Regions from separate parts of the Streptococcus sp. 5905 genome, predicted to be linked through region 1. Evidence: riboswitches for the same ligand, from Rfam matches in the RefSeq annotation. Region 1 holds a riboswitch; each other region holds the start of a gene.
The links. A riboswitch is a leader RNA that binds a small molecule or an ion and turns the genes downstream of it on or off. The one in region 1 is predicted to bind thiamine pyrophosphate.
Positions count from the first base shown of each region.

Region 2: linked by a shared signal. The riboswitch ahead of thiD (bifunctional hydroxymethylpyrimidine kinase/phosphomethylpyrimidine kinase) and the one ahead of HT680_RS07235 (thiamine-binding protein) in region 1 are both predicted to bind thiamine pyrophosphate.
Region 3: linked by a shared signal. The riboswitch ahead of HT680_RS08610 (ECF transporter S component) and the one ahead of HT680_RS07235 (thiamine-binding protein) in region 1 are both predicted to bind thiamine pyrophosphate.

Region 1 is NZ_VMLC01000003.1:332,012-338,067, reverse strand. It holds gene HT680_RS07245 (SH3 domain-containing protein) at 1-319, shown strand, start outside; gene polA (DNA polymerase I) at 404-3,037, shown strand; TPP riboswitch at 3,141-3,243, shown strand; gene HT680_RS07235 (thiamine-binding protein) at 3,317-3,607, shown strand; gene HT680_RS07230 (ABC transporter permease) at 3,570-4,328, shown strand; gene HT680_RS07225 (ABC transporter substrate-binding protein) at 4,366-5,373, shown strand; gene HT680_RS07220 (ABC transporter ATP-binding protein) at 5,373-6,056, shown strand, end outside.
Region 2 is NZ_VMLC01000007.1:18,028-24,083, reverse strand. It holds gene tenA (thiaminase II) at 1-343, shown strand, start outside; gene thiW (energy coupling factor transporter S component ThiW) at 347-871, shown strand; gene HT680_RS08585 (hydroxyethylthiazole kinase) at 871-1,674, shown strand; gene thiE (thiamine phosphate synthase) at 1,667-2,299, shown strand; gene thiD (bifunctional hydroxymethylpyrimidine kinase/phosphomethylpyrimidine kinase) at 2,332-3,138, opposite strand; TPP riboswitch at 3,222-3,320, opposite strand; gene HT680_RS08570 (CopY/TcrY family copper transport repressor) at 3,505-3,900, shown strand; gene HT680_RS08565 (cupredoxin domain-containing protein) at 3,911-4,282, shown strand; gene HT680_RS08560 (heavy metal translocating P-type ATPase) at 4,292-6,056, shown strand, end outside.
Region 3 is NZ_VMLC01000007.1:25,453-31,508, forward strand. It holds gene HT680_RS08605 (ABC transporter ATP-binding protein) at 1-1,029, opposite strand, end outside; gene HT680_RS08610 (ECF transporter S component) at 1,030-1,590, opposite strand; TPP riboswitch at 1,749-1,837, opposite strand; gene lctO (L-lactate oxidase) at 1,986-3,122, opposite strand; gene HT680_RS08620 (amino acid ABC transporter permease) at 3,332-4,012, shown strand; gene HT680_RS08625 (amino acid ABC transporter permease) at 3,972-4,649, shown strand; gene HT680_RS08630 (amino acid ABC transporter ATP-binding protein) at 4,650-5,408, shown strand; gene HT680_RS08635 (cysteine ABC transporter substrate-binding protein) at 5,420-6,056, shown strand, end outside.

The DNA of each region.
Region 1 (6,056 bases):
CCGTGAGAATGGGAAACTCGCAACTGGTTGGAAGAAAATAAATGGCAGTTGGTATCACTTCAAAGAAAACGGGACTATGTCAACAGGTTGGGTAAAGGATGGCTCGCATTGGTACTATCTAAAGACATCAGGGGAGATGCAGACAGGATGGCTCAAGGAAAATGGAACATGGTATTATTTGGAGAGTTCAGGGGCTATGAAGTCTAGTCAGTGGTTCCAAGTAGGAGGAAAGTATTACTACGTCAATGCTTCAGGGGCTTTAGCAGTGAATACCACTGTGGATGGCTATCGAGTGGATAGTAATGGAGCTAGAATCTAGAAAGAATATAAAAAAGAGGACTTCACTACCATTTGCCTATTCTTTCCTATGGTATTTTTCCCCTCTTTCCTTTATAATGGGTGTATGGACAAGAAAAAATTATTATTAATTGATGGATCTTCTGTTGCCTTTCGAGCTTTTTTCGCGCTCTATCAGCAGCTGGATAGGTTTAAAAATGCTAATGGTCTTCATACCAATGCAATCTATGGCTTTCAACTCATGTTGAATCATGTCTTAGAGCGGGTTGAGCCCAGTCATGTTTTGGTAGCCTTTGATGCAGGTAAGACGACTTTTCGAACAGAGATGTATGCAGACTACAAGGGTGGCCGTGCTAAAACTCCAGATGAGTTTCGTGAGCAATTTCCCTTCATTCGTGAGTTGTTAGACCATCTTGGGATTCGCCATTATGAGTTGCCCCAGTATGAAGCGGATGATATCATCGGGACCTTAGGTCGTTTGGCTGAGAAGGATTTTTTTGATGTGACAATCGTTAGCGGAGATAAGGATTTGATCCAGTTGACGGACGAGCATACGGTGGTCGAGATTTCCAAGAAAGGTGTGGCTGAGTTTGAGGCCTTTACACCAGATTACCTTATGGAAAAGATGGGCATTACCCCAGCTCAGTTTATTGATCTTAAGGCTCTTATGGGGGATAAGTCTGATAATATCCCTGGTGTTACTAAGATTGGTGAAAAGACGGGTATCAAGCTCTTGCTAGAACACGGTTCGCTTGAGGGAATTTATGAAAATATCGATGGGATGAAGGCATCTAAGATGAAGGAAAATCTCATCAACGATAAGGAACAAGCCTTCCTGTCTAAAACCTTGGCGACTATTGAGACTCAGGCACCAATTGAGATTGGCCTTGATGATTTGCGCTATAGTGGTCCAGATGTGGAAAATCTCGGAAAATTCTACGATGAGATGGGCTTCAAACAGCTCAAGCAAGCTTTAAATGTTTCATCAACGGATGCGCCTGAAAGTTTGGATTTCACTATCGTTGACCACGTCAGCCAAGACATGCTGAGTGCTGACTCTATCTTCCACTTTGAGCTTTTTGGTGAGAATTACCATACAGATGACTTGGTTGGTTTTGCATGGTCTTGTGGGGATAAACTTTATGCTACAGATAAACTTGAGCTCTTGCAGGAGCCGATTCTCAAGGAATTTCTAGAAAAAACACCTCTGAGAGTTTATGACTTTAAGAAGGCTAAAGTTCTCTTGCATCGTTTTGGTGTGGATTTGCAGGCCCCTGCTTTTGACAGCCGTTTGGCCAAGTACCTTCTCTCTACTGTCGAGAATAATGAAATTTCAACCATTGCGAGTCTTTATGGTCAAACTTACATGATCGATGATGAGACCTTCTACGGTAAGGGGGTCAAGAAAACCATCCCTGAGAGAGAGAGATTCTTGGAGCATTTGGCTCGCAAGGTTGCTGTATTGGTTGAGACCGAACCTATTTTATTTGAAAAACTCAGTGAACATGGACAGTTAGATCTCCTCTATGACATGGAGCAGCCTCTGGCCTTTGTCCTTGCCAAGATGGAAATCGCTGGAATTACGGTCAAGAAAGAGACCTTGCTTGAGATGCAGGCTGAAAATGAACTTGTCATTGAAAAGCTAACTCAGGAGATTTATGAACTGGCTGGTGAGGAGTTTAATATCAACTCGCCTAAACAGTTGGGCGCGCTTCTCTTTGAAAAGCTCGGTCTTCCTCTAGAATACACCAAGAAAACCAAGACAGGTTACTCAACAGCCGTGGATGTGCTAGAGCGTCTAGCTCCTATTGCGCCGATCGTGAAGAAAATCCTAGACTACCGTCAGATTGCTAAGATTCAATCTACCTATGTGGTCGGTTTACAGGACTGGATTTTAGATGATGGCAAGATTCACACGCGCTATGTGCAGGATTTGACCCAGACCGGGCGTTTGTCTAGTGTGGATCCAAACCTCCAAAATATCCCTGTGCGTTTGGAACAAGGCCGCCTCATTCGTAAGGCTTTTGTGCCAGAGTGGGAGGATAGTGTACTACTCAGTTCGGACTATTCACAGATTGAGTTGCGAGTTTTGGCGCATATCTCTAAGGATGAGCACTTAATCAAAGCCTTCCAAGAGGGAGCTGATATCCATACCTCGACAGCCATGCGTGTCTTTGGAATTGAACGTCCTGAGGATGTGACTCCAAACGACCGTCGCAATGCCAAGGCTGTCAACTTTGGAGTGGTTTACGGGATTTCAGATTTTGGCTTGGCAAACAATCTTGGTATTAGTCGTAAGAAGGCCAAAGCCTACATTGATACCTATTTTGAACGTTTTCCTGGGATTAAAAACTATATGGAAGAAGTGGTACGTGAGGCACGTGATAAGGGATATGTAGAGACCCTCTTCAAGCGTCGTCGAGAGCTACCAGATATCAATTCGCGCAACTTTAACATTCGTGGTTTTGCGGAGCGGACAGCCATTAACTCCCCTATCCAGGGATCGGCGGCGGATATTCTCAAAATTGCTATGATTCAGCTAGACAAAGCTCTAGTTGAAGGTGGCTATCAGACCAAGATGCTCTTGCAAGTGCACGATGAAATCGTCCTTGAGGTTCCGAAATCAGAACTAGCAGCCGTTAAAGCTCTAGTGAAACAAACCATGGAAGAAGCCATCCAGCTCAGTGTTCCCCTCATTGCAGATGAAAATGAAGGAGCAACCTGGTACGAGGCTAAATAAGAAAGTTAAGAAAGAGTTTGGAGCAATTGGCTTCAAATTCTTTTTCATGGTTTTCTGTAAACAGTTTCCTTGACTTTTCCTTGTATTTGCGTTACTATATCTCCATATAAGATACGGGAGTCTGTGTACAGTCTGAGAGGAAGTGTTAAACTTCGACCGCACCTGATCTGGGTAATGCCAGCGTAGGGAAGGATACTTAGTCGAATTCTGCACCTTTTCCGTATATATGGTAAAGGTTTTTCTTTTTGTCAAAAGGAAACCTGAGAAGAGGAGGTTTTTATGAAAGCAAGCATTGCCTTGCAAGTCTTGCCCCTATCACAGGGGATTGATCGAATCGCTATTATCGATCAAGTGATTGCTTATCTGCAAGCTAAGTCCGTGACCATGGTGGTGACACCCTTTGAAACGGTTTTGGAAGGAGAGTTTGATGAGCTCATGCGCATTCTCAAAGAAGCGCTTGAAGTGGCCGGGCAGGAGGCAGATAATGTCTTTGCCAATGTCAAAATAAATGTAGGAGAGATTTTAAGTATTGATGAGAAACTTGAAAAGTATGATGAGACGACAGATTAGTCTTTTGGGATTTCTCGGAGTCTTGTCGGTCTGGCAGTTAGCGGGAATATTCAAACTTTTACCCAAGTTTATCCTGCCAACTCCTCTTGAGATTCTCCAGTCCTTTGTTCGTGACAGAGAGTTTCTCTGGCACCATAGCTGGGCGACCTTGAGAGTGGCTTTACTAGGTCTAGTTCTGGGTGTCCTGATTGCCTGTCTCATGGCTGTGCTCATGGATAGTCTAGCTTGGCTCAATGACCTCATCTATCCTATGATGGTGGTCGTCCAGACCATTCCGACCATTGCGATAGCCCCTATCTTGGTCTTGTGGCTGGGCTATGGGATTTTGCCCAAGATTGTCTTGATTATCCTGACGACAACCTTCCCGATCATTGTCAGTATTTTGGACGGTTTTAGACATTGTGACAAGGATATGCTGACCTTGTTTAGTCTGATGCGGGCCAAGCCTTGGCAAATCCTATGGCATTTTAAAATCCCGGTCAGCCTGCCCTACTTTTATGCAGGTCTGAGGGTCAGTGTCTCCTACGCCTTTATCACAACTGTGGTATCTGAGTGGTTGGGAGGTTTTGAAGGTCTTGGTGTCTACATGATTCAGTCTAAAAAACTGTTTCAGTATGATACCATGTTTGCCATTATTATTCTGGTGTCGCTTATCAGTCTTCTGGGTATGAAGCTGGTCGATATTAGTGAAAAATATGTGATTAAATGGAAACGTACTTAAAATAGAGCGTTTTTGAAAAAGAAAAGAGGAAATGAAAATGAAGAAAACATGGAAAGTGTTTTTAACGATTGTAACAGCTCTTGTAGCTGTTGTGCTTGTAGCTTGTGGTCAAGGAACTGCTTCTAAGAACAACAAAGAAGCAGAACTCAAGAAAATTGACTTTATCCTAGACTGGACGCCAAATACCAACCACACAGGGCTTTATGTAGCAAAGGAAAAAGGTTATTTCAAAGAAGCTGGAGTGGATGTTGATTTGAAATTGCCACCAGAAGAAAGTTCTTCTGATTTGGTGATCAATGGTAAGGCACCATTTGCTATCTATTTCCAAGACTACATGGCTAAGAAGTTGGAAAAAGGAGCAGGAATTACTGCCGTTGCCGCTATCGTTGAACACAATACATCAGGAATCATCTCACGTAAATCTGACAATGTCACCAGTCCAAAAGACTTGGTCGGGAAGAAATACGGAACTTGGAATGACCCAACGGAACTTGCTATGTTGAAAACCTTGGTAGAATCACAAGGTGGGGACTTTGAGAAGGTCGAAAAAGTACCAAACAACGACTCAAACTCGATTACACCGATTGCCAATGGTGTCTTTGACACTGCTTGGATCTACTACGGTTGGGACGGTATCCTTGCTAAATCTCAAGGCGTAGATGCTAACTTCATGTACTTGAAAAACTACGTAAAAGAGTTTGACTACTACTCACCAGTCATCATCGCTAACAACGACTACCTCAAAAACAACAAAGAAGAAGCTCGTAAAGTCATCCAAGCTATCAAAAAAGGCTACCAATACGCTATGGAACACCCAGAAGAAGCTGCAGATATCCTCATCAAAAATGCCCCTGAACTCAAGGAAAAACGTGACTTTGTCATCGAATCGCAAAAATACTTGTCAAAAGAATACGCAAGTGATAAGGGAAAATGGGGACAATTTGATGCAGAACGCTGGAATGCTTTCTACAAATGGGATAAAGAAAATGGCATCCTAAAAGAAGACTTGACTGACAAAGGCTTCACTAACGAATTTGTAAAATAATGACAGAAATTAGACTAGAACATGTAAGCTATGCCTACGATGATGAAAAGATTTTAGAGGATATCAACCTGCAGGTGACTTCAGGTGAAGTGGTCTCTATCCTAGGTCCCAGTGGTGTTGGAAAGACTACCCTCTTTAATCTAATCGCTGGAATTTTAGAGGTCCAGTCGGGAAGAATTGTCCTTGATGGCGAGGAAAATCCCAAGGGGCGCGTGAGTTATATGTTGCAAAAGGATCTGCTCTTGGAGCACAAGACGGTGCTTGGCAATATCATCCTGCCCCTCTTGATCCAAAAGGTCGATAAGGCAGAAGCTATTGCTCGAGCGGATGAAATCCTTGCGACCTTCCAGCTGACAGCTGTACGGGATAAGTATCCTCATGAACTCAGCGGAGGGATGCGTCAGCGTGTGGCCTTGCTCCGCACCTACCTCTTCGGGCACAAGCTCTTTCTCTTGGACGAGGCCTTTAGTGCCTTGGATGAGATGACCAAGATGGAACTTCACGCTTGGTATCTGGAGATTCACAAACAGTTGCAGCTGACGACATTGATTATTACCCACAGTATCGAGGAGGCCCTCAATCTCAGTGATCGCATCTATATCCTAAAAAATCGGCCTGGACAGATCGTCTCTGAAGTCAAACTAGATTGGTCTCAGACTGAGGACAAGGAAGTTCAAAAGATT
Region 2 (6,056 bases), on a different contig from region 1:
TCGGCAATTTTCAGAACCAAACTTGGGCATTGCTTTTGCTAGTTTGCTCCCTTGTCCTTGGTTATACCATGATTTGGGCAAGGCACTTAATCGCAAACCATCCCCGAATCCTCTTTATCAACAGTGGATTGAAACCTATATCACCGATGAGTTAGAACAGCAGATTAAAGAGGAAGAAGCCCTGGTCAATCAGCTCTATCGCGAAAGCGACGAGACGGACAAACAAAAAATGCTAGAGGCCTTCCACCGAAGTGTCCACATGGAAGCCAAGTTTTGGGAGATGGCTTACCAACACCAAACATGGACGAGTGATTTGCAGTCCTTAGAAAAAGAGAAGAAATAGAAAATGAGAAACCACCAATTACAAGTTCACAAATTGACCATTTTATCCATGATGATTGCTCTTGACGTAGTTCTTACACCCATCTTTCGAATTGAAGGGATGGCACCTATGTCCAGTGTAGTCAATATCCTAGCAGGGATCTTGATGGGACCTGTTTATGCTTTAGCTATGGCTACAGTCACAGCCTTTATCCGTATGACGACTCAAGGGATTCCACCTTTAGCTCTTACAGGAGCTACTTTCGGAGCCCTCCTTGCAGGTCTCTTTTATAAGTATGGTCGGAAATTTCACTATTCTGCTCTAGGAGAGATTTTGGGAACAGGTATTATCGGTTCCATTGTTTCCTATCCTGTCATGGTTCTCTTTACAGGATCTGCGGCGAAGCTTAGCTGGTTTATCTACACCCCTCGATTTTTCGGAGCAACCTTGATCGGTACAGCGATTTCCTTTATTGCCTTTCGATTTTTGATCAAGCAGGAATTCTTTAAAAAAGTGCAGGGATATTTCTTTGGAGAAAGGATAGAATGATGCAGAAATTGACAAATCCTTTCCCTCTGGCAACCAGTTCCTTGATTCACTGTATTACCAATGAGATTTCCTGCGAGATGCTGGCCAATGGCATTTTGGCTCTGGGATGCAAACCAGTCATGGCAGATGACCCTCGTGAGGTTCTTGATTTTACTAAGCAAAGCCAGGCTCTCTTCATCAATTTGGGGCATTTGTCAGCAGAGAAGGAGAAAGCAATCCGTATGGCAGCTACTTATGCAAACCAAGCTTCTCTCCCAATGGTAGTAGATGCGGTTGGTGTATCAGCGTCACCCATTCGTAAGGGACTAGTCAGAGATCTTTTAGAATACAAGCCCACAGTCCTTAAAGGAAATATGTCGGAAATTCGAAGTCTTGTTGGTTTAAAACACCACGGAGTCGGGGTCAATGCGAGTGCTAAAGATCAAGAAACTGAAGATTTGCTTCAAGTCTTGAAAGACTGGTGTCAGACCTATCCTGGTATGTCGTTCCTAGTCACTGGACCCAAGGATCTCATCGTTTCGGAGAACCAGGTTGCAATATTGGGAAATGGTTGTGACGAATTGGACTGGATAACAGGGACAGGAGATCTGGTTGGAGCCTTGACAGCCGTTTTTCTAAGCCAAGGAAAGACAACCTTTGAAGCTTCTTGTCTAGCGGTTTCTTATCTTAATATTTCTGCTGAGAGAATAGTTGTCCAAGGAATGGGATTGGAAGATTTCCGCTTTCAAACTCTCAATCAGCTCTCTCTTCTAAAAAGAGACGAAAACTGGCTAGAAGCTATCAAAGGAGACTTTTATGAATAGAGAAGCACTCAGACTATATCTAGTAACCAATCGCTACCAAGATTCCTTGGAAAGCTTTCTTAAAAAGGTCGAGACGGCCTGCCGTTCAGGTGTTACCATCATCCAACTACGAGAAAAAAATCTCACTACCAATCAATACTATCAACTGGCAAAACAAGTCAAGGAAATAACAGATGCCTATCAAGTACCCTTGATTATCGATGATCGTTTGGATGTTTGTCTCGCGGTTGATGCTGCTGGGTTGCATATAGGCGACGATGAACTACCAGTTTCGGTTGCCCGCAAAGTCTTGGGTCCTAAAAAAATCCTCGGTGTCACTGCTAAAACAGTTAAAAGAGCCCTCGAAGCAGAAACATCGGGTGCGGATTACTTGGGAACAGGAGCCATTTTTCCGACTACGACCAAAGAAAATGCACCCATCACCCTGATTTCAACCTTGAAAACCATTTGCCAAACAGTCGCCATTCCAGTAGTTGCTATCGGAGGATTGACGTCAGAGAATATTGACCAACTTGTCGACACGGGTATAGCTGGAGTAGCTATTGTACGCGATCTGATGCAGGCAGAAGATATTGAAGCAAAAACGCAAGCCTTTTTAACAAAGCTAGATGACATTGTTTCCTAATCAAAAACTCTCTAATTTCCTTATTGCGGGAACTAGAGAGTTTTTTTAAAATCTTTAAAGCTTGTATGGTTGACTGGGCCAGAACCATGACCGAGTTGAGGGGCGTCTTGAATAGCTTTTGTGATAAAGGCCTTGGCCTTATCGACTGCTTGATAAAGGGTCTTCCCCTTGGCTAGTTCAGCCGTAATCACTGCAGCAAAGGTACATCCAGTACCATGGGTGTGACAGGTTTGAATTCGTGGACTTTCCCAGACAAATTGCTCCTCCTTAGTAAAGAGGAAATCCTTGGCACCGCCTTCTAGATGGCCACCTTTGATTACCACAGACTGAGGACCAAATTCTTTTATAATCAGGCGGCCAGCACGTTGCATATCTTCTGGATTATGAATTGAGAAACCAACAATTTCTTCTGCCTCAGGAAGATTAGGTGTGATAATAGTTGCAAGGGGAAGCAGGTTTGTTTTTAGATAGGTTCTCGCACTAGTATCTATCAGGGTATCACCGCTTGTTGCGACCATAACAGGGTCAAGGACGTAGGGACAGTCCAGCTTTTTAAGATAGGGTTGGATGATCTCCATGATTTCAGTAGTTGCCAACATCCCAGTTTTTACAGCCTGAGGATTGATATCCGAAAAGACACTTTCCAATTGAGCTTCCAGCATTTGGTTGGAGACGTGCTCGATTAATTGAACGCCTCTGGTATTTTGAGCGACAAGACTGGTCACAACGGCCATTCCATAGACATCTCTAGCTTGGAACGACTTTAAGTCAGCCATAATGCCAGCACCGCCACTAGGGTCAGTTCCAGCAATGGTTAGAGCAACGGGTAAATAAGTCATCTGAAACCTCCCAACCAACTGAAGTTTGCATTCTTAAGAACAAGCTAGTCTGTTTTAGGAAGGAAATAGAAGACTGGTAGTCGACATTATCATTTCCACTTCCATCAGCTAGCATTACCTAGATTGAGTCAAAGGGATCTAACAGTCGTTAATCTCAGCTTTACGCACCCCTAGTGGTTGTTTTCTTTTTTCTTCAGTATAGCATATTTTTATAGTTTATATAGTAAAATTTGACTGCAAATCTCTCCTTAATATGATTAAAATTCTATTTTTCGAAGAAATAAGAAGATTTATAATTGACAAATGTAGATTTTGAGAGTATACTTAAAGTCATAATTGACAAATGTAGATTTAGGAGGTGTGATTATGCAGATTTCAGATGCAGAATGGCAGGTCATGAAGATTATTTGGATGCAAGGAGAGCAGACCAGTACGGATTTGATCAGGGTTCTGGCGGAGCGGTTCGACTGGTCCAAGTCGACCATTCAAACTCTTTTGGCTCGTTTGGTTGAGAAAGAGTGCCTGACTAGGAAAAAAGAAGGCAAGTCCTTCATCTATTCAGCCCTTTTAACTCTGGATCAAAGTCGAAACTTGCTTGTCCAAGATATCAAAGACAAGGTTTGTTCTCGTAGGATTAAGAACTTGTTGGCTGATTTGATTGCCGAATGTGATTTTACTTTGGCTGACTTGAAAGACTTGGAAGCTGTGATTTCTGAGAAAAAAGCTAGCGCAGTTGCTGAAGTCAGATGTAATTGTATGTAAAGGAGACGTCATGTTAAATAGTATTGTAACCATTGTTTGTATTGCCCTTATCGCGTTTATCTTGTTTTGGTTTTTCAAAAAGCCTGAAAAATCTGGACAGAAGGCCCAGCAAAAAAAGGGCTACCAAGAGATTCGAGTGGAAGTCATGGGGGGCTATACGCCTGAGTTGATTATTCTCAAGAAATCGGTGCCAGCACGTATTATCTTTGATCGCAAAGATCCTTCACCCTGTCTGGATCAGATCGTCTTTCCAGACTTTGGAGTGCATGCGGACTTGCCAATGGGAGAAGAATATGTAGTGGAAATCACACCTGAGCAGGCTGGAGAGTTTGGCTTTTCATGTGGCATGAACATGATGCACGGCAAGATGATTGTAGAGTAGGAGGAGACTATGACTGAAATTGTGAAAGTAAGCCTAGAAAATGGCATTCAAAAAATCCATATCCGAGCTGAAAAAGGCTATCATCCAGCCCACATTCAGCTTCAAAAAGGGATTCCAGCTGAGATCACCTTTCATCGTGCCACACCTTCAAACTGTTACAAGGAAATTCTTTTTGAAGAAGAAGGTATCTTGGAACCAATCGGCGTGGATGAAGAGAAGACAATTCGTTTTACACCTCAAGAATTGGGCCAACATGAATTTTCATGTGGTATGAAGATGCAAAAGGGGAGCTATACCGTAGTTGAGAAGACGCGAAAATCTTTGTCACTTTTGCAACGTTTTTGGATTACTAGCATCTTTACCCTGCCTCTTGTTTTCCTCATGATTGGGATGTTGGCAGGGACTATCAGTCATCCAGTCATGCATTGGGGCACCTTTTTAGCCACAACGCCTATTATGCTAGTGGCAGGTGGTCCTTATATCCAGAGCGCTTGGGCCAGCTTTAAAAAGCACAATGCCAACATGGATACCTTGGTGGCGCTGGGAACCCTAGTAGCCTATCTCTATAGTCTAGTTGCTCTCTTTGCTGGCCTCCCTGTTTACTTTGAAAGTGCTGGATTTATCCTCTTCTTTGTTCTTCTGGGAGCTGTTTTTGAGGAGAAAATGCGAAAAAATACTTCCCAAGCTGTGGAGAAATTACTGGATTTGCAAGCTAAAACAGCAGAAGTTTTGCGTGATGATCGCTATGTTCAAGTTCCCTTGGAGCAAGTCAAGGTAGGTGATCTGATTCGAGTGCGACCTGGAGAAAAGATTGCGGTTGATGGTGTTGTAGTCGAAGGTATGTCCAGTATTGACGAATCCATGGTGACAGGTGAGAGCCTGCCGGTAGACAAAACGGTTGGAGATACCGTCATTGGCTCTACCATCAATAACAGCGGCACTCTTATTTTTAGAGCAGAAAAAGTTGGCTCAGAGACTGTCTTGGCACAGATTGTAGACTTTGTGAAGAAAGCTCAGACCAGCCGTGCACCGATTCAGGATTTGACGGATAAGATTTCAGGGATTTTTGTCCCAGCAGTTGTCATTTTAGCGATTTTAACTTTTTGGATTTGGTTTGTCTTGCTAGAGGCTAGTTTTGTGACCTCTCTCCTTTATGGGGTGGCAGTTTTGATTATCGCCTGCCCTTGTGCCCTAGGACTTGCAACACCAACAGCTCTCATGGTGGGGACAGGACGGAGTGCCAAAATGGGGGTTCTCCTCAAGAATGGAACCGTCTTACAGGAAATCCAGAAAGTCCAAACTCTCGTCTTTGATAAAACAGGAACTTTGACGGAAGGAAAACCAGTTGTTACTAATATCATTGGCGACGAGACAGAAGTGCTCGGCTTAGCTGCCTCTTTGGAAGAAGCCTCTCAACACCCATTGGCTCAAGCTATTGTCAAGCGGGCGAGTGAGGCAGGACTTGAGCTTCATACTGTAGAAAATTTCCAAGCCCTACACGGAAAAGGTGTTTCAGGGCAAATCAATGGGAAACAAGTCTTGCTTGGAAATGCTAAAATGCTAGATGGTTTGGATATTTCTACCACTTATCAAGAAAAACTAGAAGAACTAGAAAAAGAAGCTAAGACAGTTGTGTTCTTGGCTGTTGATAATGAAATCAAAGGCTTGCTTGCCTTGCAAGATATTCCCAAGGAAAATGCCAAGTTCGCTATCAATCAGCTGAAAAAACGTGGTCTCCGAACAGTTATGCTGACAGGGGATAATGCTGGCGTGG
Region 3 (6,056 bases), on a different contig from region 1:
TGCTTGGAGAATCCGCTGATTTCTTTTTGAGTCTGAGCTATCTAATTGCAGTTCCTCTCGCAGACTGACTCGGATAAACTGCTTCTCAGCTTCCTGAACAACACCCGTCAGATCACGATACAAACTCTTTTTCTTTTTGAGAACCGATCCCTTCCAACTAATGCGCCCCTTATACTTTTGAAATTGAAGAATGGAGCGAAAGAGGGTTGATTTCCCGACACCATTGTCACCCAGAATACAGGAAATCCCTTGGTAAAATGTGAAATCCGCAATCGAAAAGAGGGGGCGATTCCCCAGTTCACAAGTCACACGGTCCATATGGAATAGTTCTGGACTAGAAGCAACTTCCTTTGAAGCAACCTGTGTCATCTCAGAGGTTGGGATTTGAAACACTTCCCTTAGTTGTCCGTCTCTCAGCTCCACCATATGGTCAATGTAGGCTCCATAGTCCGTTAAATCATGGTCGCACAGGATGACTATCTTCCCATTAGAGGCCAACTCTTTTAGAATCTCTAGGATCTCCAGTCTACTTTTTCGGTCAATGGAAGCAAAGGGTTCATCCAAGAGATAAACCCTAGGATTCATGGCAAAGAGAACAGCCAAAGCAGCCTTTTGTTTTTCCCCACCTGATAAGTGATGGATGGGACGGTGTAAGATTGTCTCGCAACGACATTGCCGGACCACCTCTGCGATTTTAGCATCAATCTCTTGCACAGGATGCCCGATATTCTCCAAGGTAAAAATCAGCTCCTCAAACAAGTTCTCCATGGTAAATTGATGATTGGGATTTTGAAAGAGAATGCCAATCGTCTGGACACGTTCGACGATAGAAAGCTGACTGACTTGGCTCCCATCTATCAGGACTTGGCCACTATAGGGCAAGGAACTGACTTTAGCAATGATTTGAAAGAGACTGGATTTTCCTGAACCACTGCTCCCAACTAACAAGGTAAAAGCTTGCGCATGAAAAGTAAAATCAATCGGCTCCGAAAAGATTGGGGACTGAATCCCCCGTAGTTCCAGCCCCATCTATGCCTTTCCTCCAGCTGCAAACTGATGATAGAGTTTGACAATGGTACGAACCAAGATGGTACAGAAGAAAAAGACAGAAATAAAACGAACCACAAGCAAGGAAAGGACAAAAGGAAGAGAAAAGGCATAGTAACCTAACTTAATGTATTCATAGACAAAGCTAAAAAGCGTAATCCCAATACTATTGGCAGTTAGAGAGAGCCAACTTTCATAGCGATTCTTGGTTACGAGAAAACCAAATTCACTTCCCAAACCTTGAACCAAGCCAGACAAAAGGGCACCTAAACCGAATTGGCTACCATAAAGGACTTCAGCAAGCGCAGCAAGCACCTCTCCAATTGTTGCACTTCCGACTCTTGGAACAAAGATGGCAGCAATGGGCGCAGCCATGCACCAGAGACCAAAGAGGATTTCATTGGCAAAGGCCTGCAAACCAAGAGGAGCCAAGATCAGGGTGAGGATATCAAATAGATAGCCTAAACCCACAAAAACGCCACCAAAAAAGATAGACAAGAAAGCAAGCAAGATAACATCTTTTAACTGCCATTTTTTCAACATAAAAAACTCCTTTTTTAAAGAAAATTGGGGCATTCAAAGAGAGCTACCAAAAGGCTTGCCGTCAAGCCTATCCTCTTTTGATAAACAAAAAAACTCCAATTACAAACGAGAATTAGAGTTTACCTTACAAGATTAGACAGTTCTTTTCGACATACGAAAAAAACCTTTTCACATTTCCCTTCGCCAGTCTTAACTGTATCAGGTTCAATGGGTATCATCTCAGCCTAAAGCACCCCAAATGTCTTTATTATTTAATTACTGGACCAGTATAACAGAATTTGAAAGCCCTAGCAAGATATTTGACCGGAAAATATATTTATATAGTTTCTGATAACGATTTAATCTTTCTATACACGAAGAAAAACCTCCACGTCAGGTGGAGGCCATCTTCTTTATCAATACAATTTCAAATCACGAGGATCGACTGGGAAGGTCGGATTGTATGGGTTGTGACGGAGTTTGAAGTGTTTGACATCCTCAATAGTCTGAGTTCCAGATAACTGCATGACTGTCTTCAATTCTGCATTCAAGTGCTCAAAGACTTGACGCACACCAACACTACCACCAAGAGCCAAACCATAGATCACAGGGCGACCAATAGCTACCAAGTCTGCTCCTGAAGCCAAGGCTTTAAAGACGTGTTGACCGCGACGAACACCAGAGTCAAAGACAATTGGCACACGTTTATCAACTGCTTCAGCCACTTCTTGAAGTGAGTCAAAGGATGCTGGTCCACCGTCGATTTGGCGGCCACCGTGGTTGGTTACCCAGATACCAGAAGCACCTGCGGCAAGAGAGCGTTCAACGTCCTCACGACACTGTGGCCCTTTCACATAGACAGGAAGACCTGAGTATGTAGCGATAAATTCGACATCGCGTGGAGACAAGCGTTGTTTAGCTGATTTGTAAACAAAGTCCATGGATTTTCCAGCACCTTCTGGCAGGTATTCCTCAACAATCGGCATGCCAACTGGGAAGACAAAACCATTGCGCTTATCAACCTCACGATTCCCCCCTACAGTTGCATCCGCCGTCAAGACAATCGCTTTGTAGCCTTCAGCCTTCACACGGTCCATGATATGGCGGTTAATCCCGTCATCCTTACTAAAGTAAAATTGGAACCAATGAGGTGTCCCTTGAAGAGCTTCCGTAATTTCTGGAAGGTCAACGGTAGAGTAAGAGCTGGTTGTATAAAGAGAGCCAAACTCATGCACACCACGCGCAGTAGCTACTTCCCCCTGCTCATTTGCCAATTTATGAGCCGCAACAGGTGCCATAATAATTGGTGAAGATAATTTTTCACCTGCAAATTCAATCTCTGTACTTGGATTTTCAACATTGCAAAGCGTATGTGGAACGATGAGTTTGTGGTTAAAGGCACGGATGTTCTCGCGTAAAGTGAAAGTATCCTCTGCTCCACTAGCGATATAACCAAAGGCAGCTTTAGGAATGACTTGTTGCGCCATTGGCTCTAAATCATAAGTGTTAATAAAATCTACAGGTCCTTCTGCATTGCTTGTTTTATATGACATAAAGTGTCCTCCTTATTAAGTAAGCGTTTACTTTTTCTTGCATAAACTATCTTACCTCTTTTTCAGAATCCTTTCAAAAAATTTGTCTGGAAATTTCAAATCACAGACATGATAAATATTTTCTATCATTGTGATAAAAAATATTTATTATCCAAATAAGCTTTTTAGTGCTACAATAACTTTATTATTCCTAGATAGGAGGTTCTCTTTTGGATTGGTCCATTGTTGAACAATATCTACCACTATATCAAAAGGCATTCTTTCTGACCCTACACATCGCAGTTTGGGGAATTATGGGATCCTTTCTTGTTGGTCTAATCGTTAGTATCATCCGCCATTATCGCGTTCCTATCTTTTCACAGTTAGCAACAGCCTACATCGAATTGTCACGAAATACGCCCCTTTTGATTCAGCTCTTCTTTCTCTATTTCGGGCTTCCCCGAATAGGAATTGTTCTTTCTTCAGAAGTCTGTGCAACTCTTGGCCTCATCTTTTTAGGAGGCTCCTATATGGCGGAATCCTTCCGAAGCGGACTAGAAGCAGTTAGTCAAACCCAGCATGAGATTGGCTTAGCTATCGGTCTGACACCAGTTCAGGTTTTTCGCTACGTAGTCTTGCCACAAGCTACCGCAGTGGCTCTGCCGTCCTTCAGTGCCAACGTGATTTTCTTGATTAAGGAAACCTCAGTTTTCTCTGCAGTAGCCTTAGCCGATCTCATGTACGTCGCCAAGGACTTGATTGGACTCTATTATGAGACAGACATTGCACTGGCCATGTTGGTAGTTGCTTATCTGATCATGCTGCTACCCATCTCGCTAGTCTTTAGCTGGATAGAAAGGAGGCTCCGCCATGCAGGATTCGGGAATACAAGTACTCTTTCAGGGAAATAATCTCTTGCGGATTTTACAAGGATTGGGAGTCACGATTGGGATTTCCATCCTCTCTGTCCTCTTATCCATGATTTTCGGTACGGTTATGGGAATCATCATGACCTCCCATTCTAGAGTCGTTCATTTTTTAACACGTTTTTATCTAGAATTTATCCGTATCATGCCTCAACTGGTTCTGCTCTTCATTGTTTACTTTGGTTTGGCTCGAAATTTTAATATCAACATTTCTGGAGAGACTTCTGCCGTTATCGTTTTTACACTCTGGGGAACAGCTGAGATGGGGGACTTGGTACGTGGAGCCATCACTTCCCTCCCTAAACATCAGTTTGAAAGTGGACAGGCACTGGGCTTAACTAACTTGCAACTTTACTATCACATTATCATTCCACAGGTCTTGAGAAGACTGCTGCCACAAGCTATCAACCTCGTCACTCGGATGATCAAAACGACTTCCTTAGTTGTCTTGATTGGGGTTGTGGAAGTTACCAAGGTTGGACAACAAATCATCGATAGCAATCGCTTGACCATCCCAACCGCTTCCTTTTGGATTTATGGAACCATTCTGGTCTTGTATTTCGCAGTTTGCTTCCCCATTTCCAAACTATCTACTCACTTAGAAAAATACTGGAGGAACTAAATGTCTGATACTATATTAGAAATCAAGGATCTGAAAAAATCCTTCGGAGATAATCCCATCCTCCAAGGACTTTTCATGGATATCAAAAAGGGGGAAGTTGTCGTCATTCTAGGACCATCTGGTTGCGGGAAAAGTACCCTACTTCGCTGTCTCAATGGCTTAGAAACCATTCAGGGTGGAGATATTCTTCTGGATGGCCAGTCCATTATTGGAAACCAGAAAGACTTTCACTTGGTTCGTCAAAAGATTGGGATGGTCTTTCAAAGTTATGAACTCTTTCCCCATCTAGATGTCCTACAAAACCTCATCCTAGGTCCTATCAAGGCTCAGGGAAGGAACAAGAAAGAAGTAACGGAGGAAGCTTTACAACTACTGGAACGTGTGGGTTTGCTCGATAAAAAAGACAGTTTTGCTCGCCAATTATCTGGTGGACAGAAACAACGAGTGGCGATTGTCCGTGCCCTGCTCATGCATCCAGAAATTATCCTCTTTGACGAAGTGACGGCTTCACTGGATCCAGAAATGGTGCGTGAAGTTCTCGAACTCATCAATGATTTGGCTCAAGAAGGGCGCACTATGATTTTGGTGACCCACGAAATGCAGTTTGCCCAAGCCATTGCAGATCGGATAATCTTCCTAGACCAAGGGAAGATTGCTGAAGAAGGAACGGCTCAAGACTTCTTCACCAATCCAAAAACTAAACGTGCTCAGGAATTTTTAAACGTCTTTGACTTTAGCCAGTTTGGCTCATATCTATAAAGGAGATTTTTATGAAACTACTCAAACCAATTCTAACTGTTTTTGCTCTAGCATTTGCCCTTATCTTTGTCACAGCTTGTAGCTCAGGTGGAAGCTCTGATGCTTCATCAGGAAAAGCAACTGCCAAGGCCCGCACTATCGACGAAATCAAAAAAAGCGGTGAACTTCGAATCGCCGTATTTGGAGATAAAAAACCTTTTGGTTATGTAGACAATGACGGTTCTTACCAAGGTTACGATATCGAATTGGGGAACCAACTAGCTCAAGACCTAGGTGTTAAAGTCAAATACGTTTCCGTTGATGCTGCCAACCGTGCTGAATATTTGATTTCAAACAAGGTGGATATCACACTTGCCAACTTCACAGTTACCGACGAACGTAAGAAACAAGTTGATTTTGCCCTTCCTTACATGAAAGTTTCCCTCGGTGTTGTTTCACCTAAAGATAAGGTAATTAAGGATGTTAAAGAGCTGGAAGGTAAGACCTTGATTGTCACAAAAGGAACCACTGCTGAAACCTACTTTGAGAAAAATCACCCAGAAGTCAAACTTCAAAAATACGACCAATACAGTGATGCTTATCAGGCTCTTCTTGACGGACGTGGAGATGCCTTCTCTACTGACAATACTGAAGTCCTAGCTTGGGCTC